4 regions of the Enterobacter dykesii genome follow, and region 1 is predicted to be linked to each of the others. Evidence: predicted binding sites of a transcription regulator. Region 1 holds the regulator's gene; each other region holds the start of a gene.
What was found. The regulator LexA, encoded in region 1, represses DNA repair genes until DNA is damaged. The targets are predictions, from matches to a motif close to TNCTGTATGTACATACAGNA.
Positions count from the first base shown of each region.

Region 2: a site for LexA is predicted at 1,516-1,535, ahead of sbmC (DNA gyrase inhibitor SbmC). Genes of this name have one in related genera too.
Region 3: a site for LexA is predicted at 3,857-3,876, ahead of dinB (DNA polymerase IV). Genes of this name have one in related genera too.
Region 4: a site for LexA is predicted at 2,211-2,230, ahead of F0320_RS06905 (DNA translocase FtsK 4TM domain-containing protein). Genes of this name have one in related genera too.

Region 1 covers NZ_CP126604.1:296,717-301,631, forward strand. Annotated here, with positions in the region: gene plsB (glycerol-3-phosphate 1-O-acyltransferase PlsB) at 1-1,901, opposite strand, end outside; gene F0320_RS01355 (diacylglycerol kinase) at 2,056-2,424, shown strand; gene lexA (transcriptional repressor LexA) at 2,533-3,141, shown strand; gene dinF (MATE family efflux transporter DinF) at 3,205-4,542, shown strand; gene F0320_RS01370 (CsbD family protein) at 4,663-4,872, shown strand.
Region 2 covers NZ_CP126604.1:2,904,432-2,909,346, reverse strand. Annotated here, with positions in the region: gene sbcB (exodeoxyribonuclease I) at 1-66, opposite strand, end outside; gene dacD (serine-type D-Ala-D-Ala carboxypeptidase DacD) at 265-1,431, shown strand; gene sbmC (DNA gyrase inhibitor SbmC) at 1,551-2,024, shown strand; gene F0320_RS13950 (FUSC family protein) at 2,117-3,175, shown strand; gene F0320_RS13945 (DUF496 family protein) at 3,334-3,669, shown strand; gene F0320_RS13940 (gamma-glutamylcyclotransferase family protein) at 3,716-4,051, opposite strand; tRNA gene F0320_RS13935 (tRNA-Asn) at 4,105-4,180, opposite strand; gene emmdR (multidrug efflux MATE transporter EmmdR) at 4,342-4,915, shown strand, end outside.
Region 3 covers NZ_CP126604.1:856,236-861,150, forward strand. Annotated here, with positions in the region: gene F0320_RS03960 (NADH:ubiquinone reductase (Na(+)-transporting) subunit B) at 1-327, shown strand, start outside; gene F0320_RS03965 (Na(+)-translocating NADH-quinone reductase subunit C) at 320-1,114, shown strand; gene F0320_RS03970 (NADH:ubiquinone reductase (Na(+)-transporting) subunit D) at 1,107-1,745, shown strand; gene nqrE (NADH:ubiquinone reductase (Na(+)-transporting) subunit E) at 1,752-2,348, shown strand; gene nqrF (NADH:ubiquinone reductase (Na(+)-transporting) subunit F) at 2,359-3,582, shown strand; gene nqrM ((Na+)-NQR maturation NqrM) at 3,582-3,785, shown strand; gene dinB (DNA polymerase IV) at 3,894-4,915, shown strand, end outside.
Region 4 covers NZ_CP126604.1:1,461,776-1,466,690, reverse strand. Annotated here, with positions in the region: gene F0320_RS06905 (DNA translocase FtsK 4TM domain-containing protein) at 1-2,133, opposite strand, end outside; gene lrp (leucine-responsive transcriptional regulator Lrp) at 2,269-2,763, opposite strand; gene trxB (thioredoxin-disulfide reductase) at 3,308-4,276, shown strand; gene cydD (heme ABC transporter permease/ATP-binding protein CydD) at 4,391-4,915, shown strand, end outside.

The DNA.
Region 1 (4,915 bases):
GAAATACGGCGATGCTGGGTGATGATAGCCGCCATGAGCGACGGCAGCATCAGCATATGGGTGATGTTGTTGCGGTAGTAGGTCATCAGCACTGCCTGCTCGCGCGGCAGAATGATGATGTCGCCGATCGTGTCCTTTTCGACTTCAAACTTGTTCATCTGCAGCGCGTGATCGATAAGCTCACTGGCGGTAGCAGAAGGCACGGTTGAATCAACGGAATACGGCACGTTGCGCATCATGTCCAGATAGCAATCCAGCTGCTCCGTGAGCTGTTCGCGGGTCAGAGAACGCTGACGCGAAGCCAGAAGCGCCGTACAGCACAGGTTCATGGCGTTAGCCGCACCGGCGTTGTTAATGCGCACCATCAGCTCGGACGCGATGCCGTTGACCGTTGGCGTCAGCCAGGCCGGACGAATCGCTTCGATAGGATCGATGGATTCGCGCCACTCGGGAACGTGATGGTTCAGATACGTCATCAGCGGCATCGGTTCGCCGAAGTTCACGTAGCCCTGACCGAGATTGCGTAGCTTGCTCAAGCCGCGCAGCATCTGCGGCAGGCTCTCTTTCTCTTTGGTCGCACCGCGCAGCTCTTTGGCGTACGTGCCCACTTCCATCACGTGCTCATAGCCAATGTAGATTGGCACCAGCGTGATTGGACGGGTTCCTCCGCGCAGCATCGCCTGAATGGTCATCGACAGCGTGCCGGTCTTCGGATCGAGCAGGCGTCCGGTACGGGAACGACCGCCCTCCACGAAGTACTCAACGGAATAGCCGCGGCTGAACAGCTCGCCCAGATATTCGCGGAACACGGTGGAGTAGAGCTTGTTGCCCTTGAAGGTGCGACGGATAAAGAACGCGCCCAGGCGGCGGAAAATCGGACCTGCTGGCCAGAAATTCAGGTTGATACCGGCAGCAATATGCGGCGGTACCAGCCCCTGGTGATAGAGCACGTAGGAAAGAAGCAGGTAGTCCATGTGGCTGCGGTGGCAGGGAACATAGACAATCTCATGGCCATCGTGCGCCAGCTGGCGTACGCGCTCGGCGTTATGAACGTTGATGCCCTGATACAGGCGGTTCCAGGTAAAGCCGAGAATACGATCCGACAGGCGAATCATCTCGTAAGAGAAGTTCGCTGCAATCTCTTCCATCAGCGCAATGGCGTTCTGCTGGGCTTTCTCATGCGATATTTTCTTGCTGCGCGCTTCGTCTTCAACGGCGCGGGCAATCGCTTTGGAGGCCAGCAGCTTGTTGAACAGATCCTGACGCGCCGGGAGACGCGGCCCTACGGCAGCCAGGCGCTGGCGGGCGAAGTGCATACGCGCCACGCGCGCCAGTTTTTGCGCGATGATCTTGTCGGTACCGTGCTCGTCCGCCATTCGACGCAGCGAAACGGAAGGGGAGAAACGCACAAAGCTGTCGCGTCCCAGCCAGGAGACCGCGAAGAACTTCTGGATGCCGTTAAGCATGCGCAGCGGCGGGTTCTCTTCACCTTTTTCACGGCCCGGACGACGACCAAACATCACCGATACCGGCACCATCTGCACATCCAGATCGGGGTTGCTGCGGTGCAGGTCAAGATAGTCGTGGAACAGCTTGATGGACTCTTCTTTTGGCGTGTAGTAGGTAAACACGCGCGGTCCACCGTGAATGAAGACGTAGCGCGGCAGCAGCGTACCGTCAACTTCAAGCGGTTCAAGCGGGTCCGGTAAGTCATGCGCCAGACACTGGGCGCGAAGCGTCAGTAAGTCTGCCTTCGAGTTATAAGGCAAAACATACATAATAGGACGCGAGGTATCGAGCCCCAATTCCAGCGCGGGTTCTGCTGGGATAGACTTGCTTTTTACCAGGATGCTTAATGGTAAATTAAGTAATTTGTAGTAAATTCGTGGCCAGCCGGACATAAACGATGTAAAGCCTCTGGTTAATAATGCAATTGCGGCGCAAGGATAACAGAAAGCGCGCAAAATTTCTGTTGTTACCCGTCATACTTCAGGCTGTAGCGAAACGCGCTACAGTTCCTGTTACTGACGCTTTTTTTCATAAAAGGTTCTTTTAATGGCCAATAATACCACTGGGTTAACGCGTATCATCAAAGCTGCCGGCTATTCATGGAAAGGTTTCCGTGCCGCATGGGCCAACGAGGCCGCCTTTCGCCAGGAGGGCGTCGCCGCTATCATCGCGGTGATCGTCGCCTGTTTCCTTGATGTTGATGCTATTACCCGCGTACTTCTTATCGGTTCCGTACTTCTGGTGATGATAGTGGAAATTCTTAATAGCGCTATTGAGGCCGTTGTCGATCGCATTGGTTCAGATTTCCACGAGCTTTCTGGCCGCGCAAAAGACATGGGCTCTGCTGCCGTGTTGCTGGCGATTATCACTGCCGTTATCACCTGGGTCACGCTGCTTTGGTCACATTTCCGATGAGCCTCGAGGAATAATTAAGTCCCTGGTTTTTTGTGCAGTTTTTGGTTCCAAAATCGCCTTTGACTGTATATACTCACAGCATAACTGTATATACACCCAGGGGGCGGAATGAAAGCGTTAACGACCAGGCAGCAAGAGGTGTTTGATCTCATCCGGGATCATATCGGCCAGACGGGTATGCCACCGACGCGTGCGGAAATCGCGCAGCGTCTGGGTTTCCGTTCTCCAAATGCTGCCGAAGAACACCTGAAAGCGCTGGCGCGTAAAGGCGTGATTGAGATTGTTTCAGGCGCGTCACGCGGTATCCGCCTGCTGGTGGAAGAAGAGACGGGCATTCCGCTGATAGGCCGTGTTGCCGCCGGTGAGCCTTTACTGGCACAGCAGCATATTGAAGGCCACTACCAGGTCGATCCTGGCATGTTCAAACCGAGTGCTGATTTCCTGCTGCGCGTTAGCGGTATGTCGATGAAAGACATCGGTATTCTTGATGGCGATCTGCTTGCGGTGCACAAAACGCAAGATGTTCGTAACGGCCAGGTGGTTGTCGCGCGCATAGATGATGAAGTCACCGTAAAGCGTCTGAAAAAACAGGGGAACACCGTTCAGCTGCTGCCTGAAAACAACGAGTTCTCCCCGATTGTGGTCGATCTTCGCGAACATAACTTCTCTATCGAAGGACTGGCGGTTGGGGTCATTCGCAACGGTGAATGGCTGTAACCTCTTCCTGACAGGCTATGGCGCCGCTGTAGCCTGCTTCATTCCACACTTCCGGTATTTTTCATGTCACTGCTGACGGCATCAGATAAGGCATTGTGGCGTCTTGCTCTGCCGATGATTTTCTCCAATATCACCGTGCCCTTGCTGGGTCTGGTCGATACTGCCGTTATTGGTCATCTTGATTCGCCTGTTTATCTTGGCGGCGTGGCGATTGGCGCGACGGCAACCAGTTTCCTGTTTATGCTGCTGCTCTTTTTGCGCATGAGCACCACCGGGCTCACGGCACAGGCTTATGGTGCAAAAGATCCGCTGCGCCTGGCGCGCGCGCTGGTCCAGCCGCTGATTCTTGCGCTTGGTGCGGGAGCATTAATCATTGTATTGCGTGCGCCCCTGATCGACCTTGCGCTCCATGTTGTCGGCGGCAGCGAGGCGGTACTGGCTCAGGCGCGCCGTTTCCTTGAAATCCGCTGGCTCAGCGCGCCCGCCTCGCTGGCAAACCTGGTTCTGCTGGGTTGGCTACTGGGCGTGCAGTACGCCCGTGCGCCAGTGATTTTGCTGGTAGTAGGCAACCTTCTCAACATTGTGCTGGATGTCTGGCTGGTAATGGGCCTGCATATGAACGTGCGGGGCGCGGCGCTGGCGACGGCAATTGCCGAATATGGGACCTTTATCATTGGCTTGTGGATGGTCTGGCGCGTGCTGGTGATGCGCGGGATCTCCCTGGCGCTGCTCAAAACCGCATGGCGCGGCAATATCCGTAAGCTGCTGGCGCTTAACCGAGATATCATGCTGCGCTCGCTGCTGCTTCAGCTCTGCTTTGGCGCGCTGACGGTTTTCGGGGCCCGACTGGGCCCAGAAATTGTCGCGGTCAATGCGGTATTGATGACGCTGCTTACCTTTACCGCCTACGCGCTGGATGGCTTTGCCTATGCGGTAGAAGCGCATTCGGGCCAGGCGTACGGCGCGCGCGAAAGCGGGCAACTGCGGGACGTCTGGCGGGCAGCCTGCCGCCAGTCAGGGCTGGTGGCGCTGGCGTTCGGCCTGGTTTACGCCTGCTTTGGTGAGCAGATTGTTGCATTGCTGACGTCTATCCCTGCGCTACGCGAACTGGCGAGTCACTATCTCATCTGGCAAGTCATCTTACCGGTGGTCGGCGTCTGGTGTTATCTGCTGGACGGCATGTTTATTGGGGCGACGCGCGGAGCTGAAATGCGTAACAGCATGGCTGTTGCGGCCGTGGGGTTCGGCCTGACGCTGCTGACGCTTCCCTGGCTGGGTAATCACGGTTTGTGGCTGGCCCTGGCCGTTTTCCTCTCGCTGCGTGGGTTATCGCTGGCTTTTATCTGGCGGCGCCACTGGCAGAACAATACCTGGCTCCCCTCGCGGCACGATATATCGTAACGGTTAAAGATTCCGAATATGAAATCAACTGCCGAGTCCTTAACTACAATAATTATCACGTCCAGCAGAAAAGAACGTAACGGACGTTACGACCCGACGCTTAACTAAGAGGACACGATGATGAATAAAGACGAAATCGGCGGCAACTGGAAGCAGTTCAAAGGTAAAGCGAAAGAACAGTGGGGTAAGCTGACTGATGACGATATGACCGTCATTGAAGGTAAACGCGATCAGCTTGTCGGTAAAATCCAGGAGCGTTACGGCTACGCGAAAGACCAGGCGGAAAAAGAAGTGGGCGACTGGGAAAAACGCAACGACTACCGCTGGTAACCGGGCTATACCCGCAAGTACAAGGAAGTACACCCTGAGGGCG
Region 2 (4,915 bases), 1.9 Mb from region 1:
AAAGGTTTCGTAGTCATGAAATAAAAAAGTCGGGCGAGCGGCAGAGTCAGACACCAGTAATACCATCCTGTTAAAAAATGACGTCACTATGGTAAACGATCGTGCGGTTCAGACCGAATAAAAAGCACCGCCGTCGAGCAAATTTGCGCGTCAGCTTCAGAGAAAAACCTGTGCTCTGTCACATTTTTTTGCAATTAAGCCAGGTAACGACATCAGAACTCCCGTAAAAAGGTCATCGATTTTTAATGACCTGAGGATATACCGTTGAAACGCCGTCTGTTTATTGCTGTTTCTTTACTCGCTTCGAGTGTCTCATCTGCTTTTGCGGCCGAACCGCTGGATTTTTCGCCGCAGCCTCCGGCCATTCAGGCTGGCTCCTGGGTGCTGATGGACTACACGACTGGTCAGATCTTAACGGCGGGCAACGAACATCAACAACGTAATCCGGCGAGCCTGACCAAGCTGATGACGGGGTATGTGGTTGATCGGGCCATTGATAGCCATCGCATTACGCCGGACGACATTGTCACAGTAGGGCGTGACGCCTGGGCAAAAGGTAACCCGGTTTTTGACGGCTCGTCTCTGATGTTCCTGAAAGAGGGCGATCGCGTCAGCGTGCGCGATTTAAGCCGCGGTCTGATTGTCGATTCCGGCAACGACGCCTGCGTGGCGCTGGCCGATCACGTGGCGGGCGGTCAGCCGCAGTTTGTGAAGATGATGAACGACTACGTGCAGAAGCTTAACCTGCGCGATACGCACTTTGAAACCGTCCACGGGCTGGATGCGCCGGGCCAGCACAGCTCGGCCTATGACCTGGCCGTACTCTCCCGGGCCATCATTCACGGCGAGCCTGAGTTTTATCATATGTACAGCGAAAAGAGCCTGACCTGGAACGGGATCACCCAGCAAAACCGTAACGGCCTGCTATGGGATAAAACCATGAACGTGGACGGGCTTAAAACGGGGCACACCTCGGGGGCGGGCTTTAATCTGATTGCGTCCGCCGTTGACGGGCAGCGCCGTTTAATCGCGGTGGTGATGGGGGCGGACAGCCCGAAAGGGCGTGAGGACCAGGCCCGGAAACTGCTGCACTGGGGGCAGCAGAATTTCGATACGGTGCAAATCCTGCATAGCGGTAAAAAAGTGGGGACAGAGCGTATCTGGTACGGCGATAAGGAGCAGGTGAAACTGGGCACCGACCAGGACTTCTGGCTGGCCTTGCCGAAAGCGGAAGTGCCGAACATCAAAGCCAAATATATGCTGGATAAAAAAGAGCTGGAAGCGCCGATTGCTGCGCACCAGCGGGTCGGGGAGATCCAGCTCTACGATCGCGACAAGGTGGTGGCGCACTGGCCGCTGGTGACGCTGGAAGCCGTTGATAAGGGCGGCCTGTTCTCACGCATGAGCGATTATCTGCATCACACGCTTTAACCGCTGATGGGCAGACTGGCAGGGTTGCGAGTCTGCTCACATAATAAACACTCCTCGTTTGCCGATAATAGTAATCCAGCTTTATAGTGTATAAATATACAGTAATAAGTGGAGGCAGCATGGACTACAGCATCAAGCAGCAACAGAAACGTAAGATTGCCGGTTTTCATTTGGTCGGACCGTGGGAACAAACGGTAAAACAGGGCTTTGAACAGCTGGTCATGTGGGTGGACGGGCGCCACATTGAGCCGCTGGAGTGGGTTGCGGTCTACTACGATAACCCCGATGAAGTCCCGGCAGAAAAACTGCGCTGCGATACGGCCGTTACGGTGCCGGACGATTTCGTTATCCCGGAAAACAGCGAAGGCGTCATGATGACGGAAATCGCGGCCGGGGATTATGCCGTGGCGACGGCGCGCGTGGAAAACTACGACTTCGCCACGCCGTGGTATCAGTTCTTCAACTCTCTGCTGCAGGACAATAAGTACCAGATGGCGCTTAAACCCTGCTTCGAACGCTATCTCAATGACGGCAATGCAGACGGCTACTGGGATATCGAAATGTATATCGCGGTAGAGCGTAAAACGGCTTAAGCCTGCTAAACGAAGGGTTTTTCAGCCGGGGGCGATCCGCCCGGCTGAAAACACAGTACAATTGTGATTTGCCGTGTAGCTGGAGAGCGGGTGTGCGTCCCGACAAATCATTAACCCCTTTTGAAATTCGGTTGTACAAACATTACCGCGTGGTGCACGGGTGTCGCATCGCGCTGGCGTTCGTATTGACGTTTGTACTGGTCCGTTTGCTTGATGTTCCGGAAGGGACGTGGCCGCTGATCACCCTGGTGGTGGTGATGGGGCCCATCTCGTTTTGGGGGAACGTTGTTCCGCGCGCCTTTGAGCGAATTGGCGGGACGGTTTTAGGCTCGGCCCTTGGGCTTATTGCCCTTAAGCTGGAGCTTATCTCGTTTCCCGTGATGCTGGTATGGTGCGGGGCCGCCATGTTCCTGTGCGGCTGGCTGGCGTTGGGCAAAAGACCGTATCAGGCGCTGCTGATTGGTATTACGCTCGCGGTGGTTGTCGGTGCGCCCGCCGGGGATATGACCACTGCGCTGTGGCGAAGCGGGGATGTCATCCTGGGGTCACTGCTGGCCATGCTCTTCACCGGCATCTGGCCGCAGCGCGCTTTTCTGCACTGGCGTATTCAGATGGCGAACTACGTCACCGCCTTTAACCGCGTCTATCAGGCCGGTTTTTCTCCGAATCTGGTCGAGCGTCCCCGGCTGGAAAAGCATCTGCAAACCATCCTCAACGACGTGGTCAAAATGCGCGGCCTGATCACTCCCGCCAGCAAAGAAACCCGCATTCAAAAATCGATTTTCGAAGCCATCCAGACGGTAAGCCGCAACCTGGTCTGCATGCTTGAACTGCAAATCAACGCCCACTGGGCTTCGCGTCCCAGCCATCTTTTGATGCTTAACGCGCAGACCCTCAAAGAGACCCAGCAGATGACGCAGCAGACGCTGTTGACCATCGCTCATGCGCTCTATGAAGGGAACCCTCAGCCGATACTGGCCAACAGCGAACGACTGAATGAGATCGTCGCGGAGCTGAAGCAGTTAATCAATGAACGCCAGAGCGATAACGTGGCGGAAACCCCTATTCATGGCTACGTCTGGCTGAGCATGGAACTGGCGCGGCAGCTTGAGCTGTTATCGCACCTTATTTGCCGGGCGCTGCGCAAATAAAAGGCGTATGTGACGCCTGCTGCTTCGATTCAGCAGCAATTGGGGTTATGATAGCTTTAAACGATATACTCATTGTCATTCGCAGCCGCTGTCAGTAAGGTTATTGTTACAACGGTTGCCTTAACGAATCCGAATCTCACATTATCAGGGGTGTAAAAATGGAAACTACCAAGCCTTCGTTCCAGGATGTTCTGGAATTCGTCCGCCTGTTCCGCCGCAAAAACAAGCTGCAGCGTGAAATCCAGGACGTTGAGAAGAAGATCCGTGACAACCAGAAACGTGTTCTGCTGCTCGACAACCTGAGCGACTACATCAAGCCAGGCATGAGCGTTGAAGCTATTCAGGGCATCATCGCCAGCATGAAGAGCGACTATGAAGACCGCGTTGATGACTACATCATCAAAAATGCTGAGCTGTCCAAAGAGCGCCGTGACATCTCTAAAAAGCTGAAAGTGATGGGCGAAATCAAAAACGGCGAAGCAAAAAGCGAGTAATCGCAGCGAATGGTGAAAAAGGCTCTCTGGTGACAGAGAGCCTTTTTTATGATTCAGAACGCGGCTGTAGCTGATAAATCCAGGCCTGAACCTGCTTGCCTTCAAGGGTGGTCACCGTGACCTCAACCCGATCGTAGCCGTCTTCAAACTCATCCAGCATCTGCCAGTGTGCGGCAAGGTTATCAGAGATAAACAGATAGCCTTCGACGCGGGGGCCGTCAGGGTGGAGCACAATTCCCGGGAAGTCCGCCGCAGCGCCCCAGCCGCGTTCGTAAAACGTGCCGGATACGGAACCGGCCAGCCATTCGCCGCCGATGTTTTCAAGAATATGCGCATTACAGTGGCCCGGGCGCAGCGTGCCGTAGACAAACAGAGCGTTCATTTTCCCTCATCCGCAAAGCAAAAAGCCTGCTTTAAAAGCAGGCTTTTTAAATTTGGCTCCTCTGACTGGACTCGAACCAGTGACATACGGATTAACAGTCCGCCGTTCTACCGACTGAACTACAGAGGAATCGTTGTGGAGGCTTATCTTAGCGGCGAAAAAAGTTTTGTCAAACCTGATCTTAGGGAAAATCGACTGATTGCTGATTCTGTCGTCAGTTTGTTGTAAATCCACACATCTTTTTCAGGAAAATACTTTGCAGGATTAGCATTTGTCCCCCATCATTTGAAATGGAGTTTCAACTTTTCTCGCTAAGGTCCATTTTGAACGTCACTGCCTCCTTACGCCAGGCGATAACGCGCACGCCATGGTATGCAAAACGTAAAAGCTATCGTGTCCTGTTCTGGCGTGAAATCACCCCTCTTGCCGTGCCTATCTTCCTGGAAAATACCTGCGTTCTGCTGATGGGGGTTCTGAGCACTTTTCTGGTGAGCTGGCTGGGGAAAGAGGCGATGGCTGGGGTTGGGTTGGCGGACAGCTTTAACATGGTGGTGATCTCGTTCTTTGCCGCCATAGACCTCGGGACGACGGTGGTGGTGGCCTTTAGCCTCGGCAAGCTGGATCCCAAACGTGCACGCGAGGCGGCCCGCCAGTCACTGATGATCATGACCATTTTTTCGATCGTTCTGGCGGCGGTGATCCACTATTTCGGTAAAGAGATTATCGATTTTGTCGCCGGGGAGGCCACGAACGAGGTTAAAGACCTGGCGCTGACCTACCTCGAGATGACCGTCATAAGCTATCCAGCGGCAGCCATTGCCCTGATTGGCAGCGGCGCGCTGCGCGGGGCGGGCAACACCAAAA
Region 3 (4,915 bases), 560 kb from region 1:
ATGGTGCTGACCGCCACCCTGTTCAACGTTATCGGTTCGACCACCAATCCGATGTTCTCCATGCCGTGGTACTGGCATCTGGTGCTGGGTGGCTTCGCGTTCGGCATGATGTTCATGGCGACGGACCCCGTCTCTGCCTCGTTTACAGACAAAGGTAAATGGAGCTATGGCGTGCTCATTGGCGCGATGTGTGTCCTGATCCGCGTGGTCAACCCGGCGTATCCGGAAGGGATGATGTTGGCCATTCTGTTTGCCAACCTGTTTGCGCCACTCTTCGATTACCTGGTGGTGCGGGCCAACATTAAGCGGAGGAAGGCGCGTGGCTGAGGTTAAAAATAACGACAGCATCAGCAAAACGCTGCTGGTGGTGCTGGTGCTCTGTCTGGTCTGTTCTATTGTTGTGGCCGGCTCTGCCGTGGGGTTAAAACCCCTGCAGCAGGAGCAACGTGCGCTGGATAAACAGCGCAACATCCTGGCCGTCGCCGGGCTGATGCAGGAAGGAATGAGCGCAGACGACGTTTCGGCCGTCTTTGCCGAACGTATTTCGGCGCGTCTGGTGGATTTAAAAACAGGTGAACTGCTGGATAAAGACCCGGCAACATTCAACCAGGCGCTGGCGCTGAAAGATCCACAGATGAGCCTGACGCTGGAGGCAGCGCAAGATCCCGCCGGGATTAAGCGTCGCAGCAACCTTGCCGAAATCTATCTGGTTCGCGACCCCCAAAAACGTATTCAGGAAGTGGTACTGCCTGTTTACGGCAACGGCCTGTGGTCAATGATGTATGCCTTTGTGGCCCTTGATACCGATGGCCGCACGGTAAAAGGCATTACGTATTACGACCAGGGCGAAACGCCGGGGCTGGGTGGCGAAGTTGAAAACCCTAACTGGCGGGCACAGTTTGTCGGCAAGAAAGTGCTCGACGATAACGGCCTGCCTGCGCTGAAGGTGATGAAAGGGGCGGCACGTCCCGGTGACGACTACGCCGTCGACGGGCTTTCCGGCGCCACGCTCACCTCAAAAGGCGTGCAGCACAGTTTTGATTTCTGGATGGGCGAGCTGGGCTTTGGTCCTTTCCTGAAAAACGTACGTGAAGGAGCGCTGAACAATGGCTGATACCGGTGAACTGAAAGAAGTTAAAAAGGTGCTCATTGGCCCACTGTTAGCCAATAACCCGATCACGCTCCAGGTGCTGGGTGTCTGTTCTGCTCTGGCGGTGACGACCAAGCTGGAAACGGCGGTAGTGATGACGCTGGCGGTCACGCTGGTCACGGCGTTCTCCAGCATGTTTATCTCGATGATCCGCCACCATATCCCCAACAGCGTGAGGATCATCGTACAGATGGCGATCATCGCCTCGCTGGTGATCGTGGTCGATCAGCTGCTACGCGCCTTTGCCTATGAAACCTCCAAACAGCTCTCGGTGTTTGTCGGGCTGATTATCACCAACTGTATCGTCATGGGGCGTGCGGAAGCCTACGCCATGAAAATGCCACCGCTGGCGAGCTTTATGGACGGCATCGGCAACGGCCTGGGCTACGGCGTGATCCTGCTGACCGTGGGATTCCTGCGTGAGCTGATTGGCAGCGGCAAGCTGTTTGGCATCACGGTGCTGGACACGGTGCAGAACGGCGGCTGGTATCTGCCAAACGGCCTGTTCCTGCTGGCCCCTAGCGCATTTTTCATTATCGGTTTGTTGATCTGGCTGATTCGTACGCTGAAGCCAGAACAGCAGGAAAAGGAGTAACCGACGATGGCTCATTACCTGAGTTTGTTTGTGCGGGCGGTGTTTGTTGAAAACATGGCGCTCGCGTTTTTCCTCGGCATGTGTACGTTCCTTGCGGTTTCCAAAAAAGTGTCGACGGCCTTTGGTCTCGGTATCGCGGTTACCGTGGTGCTCGGCTTATCTGTACCGATCAACAATCTGGTGTACAACTTTGTGCTGCGGGACGGCGCGCTGGTGGAAGGGGTTGATCTCAGCTTCCTGAACTTCATCACCTTTATCGGGGTGATCGCGGCGCTGGTGCAAATCCTCGAGATGATCCTCGATAAGTATTTCCCGTCGCTGTACAACGCGCTGGGGATCTTCCTGCCGCTGATCGCGGTGAACTGCGCCATCTTTGGCGGCGTCTCGTTTATGGTTCAGCGTGATTACAACTTCAGCGAATCCGTGGTGTACGGTTTTGGCTCCGGCATCGGCTGGATGCTGGCGATTGTCACCATGGCGGGGATCCGCGAGAAAATGAAATATGCCAACGTGCCTGCGGGGCTGCGTGGCTTGGGGATCACCTTTATCACCACCGGGCTGATGGCGCTGGGCTTTATGTCCTTCTCCGGTGTGCAGCTATAAGGGCAAACAGATGGAAATTATCCTTGGCGTGGTGATGTTCACGCTGATTGTACTGGTGCTGTCAGGGCTTATTCTGGCGGCGCGCGCGAAGCTGGTGAATTCCGGCGACGTGGTGATTGATATTAACGACGAGCCGCAGAATCAGATCCGCACGCCGGCCGGAGACAAGCTGCTCAACACGCTCTCCGGTAACGGCATTTTTGTCTCCTCAGCCTGCGGCGGCGGCGGCTCCTGCGGGCAGTGCCGCGTGACGGTAAAAGAGGGCGGTGGCGATATTCTGCCAACCGAGCTGGCGCATATCACAAAGCGTGAGGCAAAAGAGGGCTGTCGTCTGGCCTGCCAGGTCGCGGTGCGCCAGAACATGAAGATTGAGCTGCCGGAAGAGATCTTCGGCGTCAAAAAATGGGAGTGCGAGGTTATTTCTAATGATAACAAAGCCACCTTTATAAAAGAGCTGAAGCTGCGGGTGCCGGAAGGCGAGCATGTCCCGTTCCGCGCCGGAGGATACATTCAGATTGAGTGCCCGGAGCACGCTGTGGCCTATGCGGACTTTGACGTGCCGCATGAGTACCGCGCCGACTGGGACAAATTCAATCTCTTCCGCTTTGTCTCGGAGGTGAAAGAGCCGACGCTGCGCGCCTACTCGATGGCCAACTACCCGGAAGAGAAGGGCATCATCATGCTCAACGTGCGTATCGCCACGCCGCCACCGAATGTGCCGGATGCACCGCCGGGCGTCATGTCGTCATACATCTGGTCCCTGAAGCCTGGGGATAAGGTGACCATCTCCGGCCCGTTCGGGGAGTTCTTCGCGAAAGATACCGACGCGGAAATGGTGTTTATCGGCGGCGGTGCCGGTATGGCCCCGATGCGCTCGCACATCTTTGACCAGCTCAAGCGGCTGGGTAGCCAGCGTAAGATCAGCTTCTGGTACGGGGCGCGCTCGCTGCGCGAGATGTTCTATGAAGATGAGTTCGAACAGCTGGCGCGTGAAAACCCGAACTTCACCTTCCATGTGGCGCTTTCCGATCCGCAGTCGGAAGATAACTGGACGGGTTATACGGGGTTCATCCACAACGTGCTGTATGAAAACTACCTCAAGCAGCACCCGGCGCCTGAGGACTGCGAGTTCTATATGTGTGGTCCGCCGATGATGAACGCCGCCGTGATTAAGATGCTGAAAGATCTCGGCGTCGAAGATGAGAACATCTTGCTCGATGACTTTGGAGGCTGATGATGCTGACGTTTCTGGCAACCTTTGTGGTGTTTGTGCTTGTCATCTTCGGCATGTCGTTAGGCTGGATCGTTAAGCGGAAAAGCATTCAGGGCAGCTGCGGCGGTATTTCCTCTATTGGGATGGAAAAGGTCTGCGACTGTCCGGAGCCGTGCGATGCGCGGAAAAAAAGAATGGCCCGCGAGCAGAAGCGCATTATTTAAGTTTTTGTTGGCCGGGTAAGGCAAAGCCGCCACCCGGCATTCTTACATCTGCTTCTCAATCCTCATTTGTTTACTGTATACTTATCCAGTGATGAGTGAGGGCTTACTATGCGCAAAATAATCCATGTCGATATGGACTGCTTTTTTGCCGCAGTGGAGATGCGTGACAACCCGGCGCTGCGGGATATTCCCATCGCCATTGGCGGCAGCCGCGTTCAGCGTGGTGTCATCAGCACCGCCAACTATCCTGCGCGCAAATTTGGCGTGCGCAGCGCGATGCCAACGGCGATGGCCTTAAAGCTTTGCCCTCATCTCACACTTCTGCCCGGCAGGTTTGAAGCCTATAAAGAGGCTTCCCTCCATATTCGGGAAATCTTCTCCCGCTATACCTCTCTGATAGAGCCGCTGTCGCTGGACGAAGCCTATCTGGATGTGACCGACAGCGTGCACTGCCACGGCTCCGCGACGCTGATGGCTAAGGAGATCCGTCAGACGATTTTCAACGAGCTGAATCTGACGGCATCGGCGGGTGTGGCGCCCGTTAAATTCCTTGCCAAAATCGCCTCCGATTTAAATAAGCCCAACGGTCAGTACGTCATTACGCCGGAAGAGGTGCCCACATTTTTAAAAACGCTGCCGCTTGGCAAAATCCCTGGGGTTGGGAAAGTCTCCGCCGCAAAGCTGGAAAGCATGGGGTTACGCACCTGCGAAGACGTGCAGCGAAGCGATCTCGCGATGCTGCTTAAGCGGTTCGGGAAGTTTGGCCGCGTGCTGTGGGAGCGCAGCCAGGGGATTGACGATCGCGATGTGAACAGCGAGCGGCTGCGGAAATCCGTCGGCGTTGAGCGCACACTTATTGAAGATATTCATGACTGGTCCGAGTGCGAATCTATTATCACGGAACAGCTCTACCCGGAACTGGAGCGACGCTTAAGCAAGGTGAAGCCGGACCTGCTCATCGCCCGTCAGGGCATCAAGCTCAAATTCAACGACTTCCAGCAGACCACGCAGGAACACGTCTGGCCGCGTCTGAATAAAGACGATCTTATCGCGACGGCGAAAAAGGCATGGGAAGAACGCCGGGGCGGGCGAGGGGTGAGGCTGGTGGGGTTGCACGTCACGCTGCTGGA
Region 4 (4,915 bases), 1.2 Mb from region 1:
CTGCGGCGGCTGTGGTGGCTGCTGAACAGATTGATGCGGCTGCGCATACGGCTGCTGAACAGGTTGTTGCGGCTGCGAGTAGGCCTGTGGTGCTGGCTGCTGGCGCACAGGCTCTGCTTCCGGCATCACGCTCGGGGTAAATAAAGGCTCGCTCGGGCCATCATCCACCAGATCCTTCATCGGTGAGAATTCAAAATCAGACAGCGAGAACGGATTTGCACCAGCCGGTTGTTCACCGGAATAGCGCTGCTGCTGGGTGGCGGCAAACTGGCGCGCCAATTCGGCTTCAGCCGCGTCCTCTTCGTCTTCCAGCACCGGTTCATCGTGCTGATATTCTTCACCGTAGCGTTGATTCTGCTGCACGGCGAACTGACGGGCCAGCTCGTCCTGCTGCATTTCATCGGCGTCATCTTCGTACTCAGGCTCGCGCGCTTTCTCTTCGGCCATACGCTGGGAAGGCAGCTTGATGCCATAAGAGGCAAGCTCACGGCGGGTTGGAACGCGAACGCGATTAGGGCGAGGCAGTTGCGGGCCAATCCCCTCCTTCACCTGAGGACGTGGCGCGCTCCCTGTTGCCAGGCTAAAGACAGGTGCAGCCACGGCAGCAGCCGCGGTAGCCTGCTTCACGCTTTCTGCTACGGGTGCAACAGCAGGCGTCGGGTCGACCGGTGGAACAGAAACAGAAGGCGCTTTCGTCACTGGCTCCTGCACCGGTTCAGGCACAGGCTGGTACCATGCGGCCAGCTGTTCACGTTCACGCGCACGACGCTCTTCGACTTCTTCAAAATAGTACATTGGTGGACGAGAGGGTTTTACCTCTTCCACGATTTCAGGTTCAGGCTGCGGCTCTACATAAGGCTGCACAGGTTCAACCGACTCAGGCACATACTCCTGATAAGGTTGGGCCACAGGCTGTTCATAGTGCGGATAATCTTGCGGTTCATACGCAGGCTGCGGCGGCTGATAAGGCTGCTGCCACTGCTCCTGCTGCACAGGGATGTAGCTTTCAGGTTCAGGCGCGATAACCGGCTCCGGCGTGTGAACGCCTGGCGCAGTCTGCCAGTCAACCTGAGGCTGCTGGATAACGGATTCCGGCGGCGAAACCGGCGCGGATGGCGTCACGGCGTCGACAGGCGCGGCATACGCCTGCGCAGCGGTCGTCGCGGCTGCGGCGGCTGCAACCGGCTCGGTAACCGAATGGCCGTTTAACAGCGGATCGTATTCGTCGAAGTCACCCGGCGTGGCACGGCTGCCGGAGAAGAGCACATCGTCAGGATCGACGGCGACACCTGCAGCGCGATACGCAACCTGCTCGTCTTCATCCATGCGTTTACCGGAGAAGAGCGCCGCATCGGTTTTACGACCCAGCGGGTTGGCAAATTTCTCAGCAACACGCTGGCGACGTGCCAGCGCGCCGCGCAGAATACGCGCACGACGAGACTCGCGACGCTGCACAGGCGCGTCGTCTTCCTCTTCATCTTCGTACTCGTCTTCATCAACCCACGTATCGTCACGGCGGGTACGGTTGCTGGCGAAGGTCAGAATGGTGAGGATAAAACTGCCAATTTTCTCGGCAATGCTCACCCAGGACCAGCCGGTAAACAGCGTCAACCCAGCCGCCCAGATGCACAGCAGCGCCAGCGTACCGCCGCTGCTGTGCAGCATCGGCTGCAGCGCAGAACTGAGTAAGCTGCCGATCACCCCGCCAGAGGCGAAGTACCAGATATCATCCGCATTTATCGCCGCTAGCCCGCACGAGGTGAGGATCAGCGCCAGTGCGCCAATCAGGCGCAGCGACACGGCAAAATAGTCGATGTAATCATCGTTCTGACGATGACGCCACGCAAACCAGCATCCGCCAATAATAATGACGGGAAGGGTGTAGGCCATCACACCGAAAATGAAGAACAGCGTGTCCGCAAGCCAGGCACCGGGGACACCGCCTAAATTATGGATAGGCTCATGCCATGCAGTTTGTGACCAGCTGGGATCTGAGGGGTTGAAACTGAGTAAGGCTGCCATCAGCCAGACGGCGAAAAGGGCAATAACAATCAGCAAAGCCTCGAGGAGACGACGTCCGCTGCTTAGCTTCGATAGTGTGACTTCTTTGTCTTCAGTGTATTCCTGGCTCAAAAAAGGCTCTCCAGGTATCAGGCATATCCTGCCTTTTTGCTAAAACGGACAACAGCGCCGGGACTCCCCGGCACTGTTGCTGTATGGATTAACAGGAGTGTAATCAAACTACGCTGATTTTGCACCTGTTCCGTGTTAGCGCGTCTTAATAACCAGACGATTGCTCTGTTTGACCTCTTCCATCACCACATAAGTACGGGTGTCGTTCACGCCTGGCAGACGCAGCAGGGTTTCACCCAGCAGCTTACGGTAGGCGGACATATCAGGCACACGGGTTTTCAACAGGTAGTCGAAATCACCGGACACCAGGTGACACTCTTGAATTTCTTCAAGTTTTTGTACAGCGGCGTTAAATTGCTCAAACACATCCGGCGCACCACGATTCAGAGTAATCTCAACAAATACCAGAAGTGAGGCATCCAGATAATGCGGGTTCAGCAGAGCTGTATAGCCCTGAATGAAACCCTGTCTTTCCAGTCGGCGCACACGCTCAAGGCACGGCGTCGGGGAAAGTCCCACACGTTTTGAAAGCTCGACGTTGGAAATACGCCCATCCTTTTGCAATTCATTAAGAATGTTACGATCGATACGGTCGAGATCTTTGCCAGGGCGCTTCTTGCTATCTACCATTATTATTGTCTCTCTGTATTCCTTCCCTACTCCTGCCTGGACCCTGTGCACATCACTGTTCAGAGCCTGTACCCGTTAGTCATCACATCGCCTGATTATGTATTAGACGCGATGCGGATTCGGGTTCTGTTGGTAAGAAGACCGTTGCCCGAAGGCAGTCACCGACATCACGTATGGCGTCTGTCCACGCCATGCGTAGATTTCACTGACCCGGTAAAAATGGCATTTACGTGCATGCCTATGCGGCATACGGTTAACGCGGTTTTTTTTCTTCCTTGAATGTTTTCGCAAAAGCGCAGGGGATTGTCAAAGCAAAACATCGTTTTTTAGTACAACATGCCGGATATTCATTACGGCAGGGTATTAATCCTCATTTTATTGCCTTACAAACGACCGGTTTTCAGGCGAAAGCGTGATGTTATAGCGCGCCATTCATCGTCCGTGACTATTACACAGATTGATATCAAAATTGCTGCGCTCTTTTTTTACGACAACAAATTCCCTACAATCCAGCCAAATGTCTGCCAACAATAATGGGGATCTCATGGGCACGGCCAAACACAGTAAGCTGCTAATCCTTGGTTCTGGACCTGCGGGATATACCGCAGCGGTCTATGCTGCACGCGCTAACCTGCACCCGGTACTCATCACCGGTATGGAAAAAGGCGGTCAGCTGACCACCACCACCGAAGTGGAAAACTGGCCAGGGGACCCGAACGACCTGACCGGGCCGCTGCTGATGGAGCGCATGCACGAGCATGCCGCTAAATTCGAAACCGAAATTCTGTTCGACCACATCAATAAGGTCGATCTGCAGAACCGTCCGTTCCGCCTGACGGGCGACAGCGGCGAATACACCTGTGACGCGCTGATCGTTGCCACCGGCGCTTCTGCCCGTTACCTTGGTCTGCCATCCGAAGAAGCGTTCAAAGGCCGCGGCGTCTCTGCCTGCGCAACCTGTGATGGTTTCTTTTATCGCAACCAGAAAGTCGCGGTTATCGGCGGCGGCAACACCGCGGTGGAAGAAGCGCTGTACCTGGCGAACATTGCCTCTGAGGTGCACCTGATCCACCGTCGCGAAACCTTCCGCGCGGAGAAGATCCTGATCAAGCGTCTGATGGATAAAGTGGCAAGCGGCAACATCGTGTTGCACACTAACCGTACCCTGGAAGAAGTGACGGGCGACCAGATGGGCGTTGCCGGCCTGCGTATCCGTGATACCCAGAACACCGATAACGTCGAAACGCTGGAAGTGGCGGGTCTGTTTGTGGCGATCGGTCACAGCCCGAACACCGCGATCTTCGACGGTCAGCTGGAGCTGGAAAACGGCTACATCAAAGTGCAGTCCGGCATTCACGGTAATGCGACCCAGACCAGCATCCCTGGCGTGTTCGCGGCTGGCGACGTGATGGACCATATTTATCGTCAGGCGATTACTTCTGCGGGTACCGGTTGTATGGCCGCGCTGGACGCTGAACGCTACCTTGATGGACTGGCTGAACAAGGTAAATAATCTTTACAAGTCAGTAACAAACGTAAATAAAGGCGGCGATAAGTCGCCTTTATTGTCTCCCCGTTGTAACATTGCGCTGCCCAACTTCTAATAACGTCACCTGCAAAGTACGCAATGGAAAAAACCCGTCAACAAGAGTTAACACGCTGGCTGAAACAGCAAAGCGTTATTTCCCGCCGCTGGCTTACGATTTCCCGTCTCCTGGGGTTCGTTAGCGGCCTGTTGATTGTTGCCCAGGCATGGCTGCTGGCCCGCATTCTTAATCATATGATCATGGAGAACATCCCGCGCGAAGCGCTGTTGCTGCCCTTTATTGTCCTGATCCTGATTTTTATCCTGCGCGCCTGGGTGGTGTGGCTGCGTGAGCGCGTCGGTTTTCACGCCGGACAGCATATCCGCTACGAGATCCGCCGTCAGGTGCTGGATCGCCTTCAGGAAGCCGGGCCCGCGTGGATCCAGGGTAAACCGGCCGGTAGCTGGGCGACGCTGATCCTTGAGCAGATTGACGATATGCACGACTACTATGCGCGCTATCTGCCGCAAATGGCCCTTGCCGTCTTCGTTCCGCTGCTGATCGTGATCGCCATCTTCCCTGTGAACTGGATGGCTGCGCTGATTCTGATGGGCACCGCCCCGCTG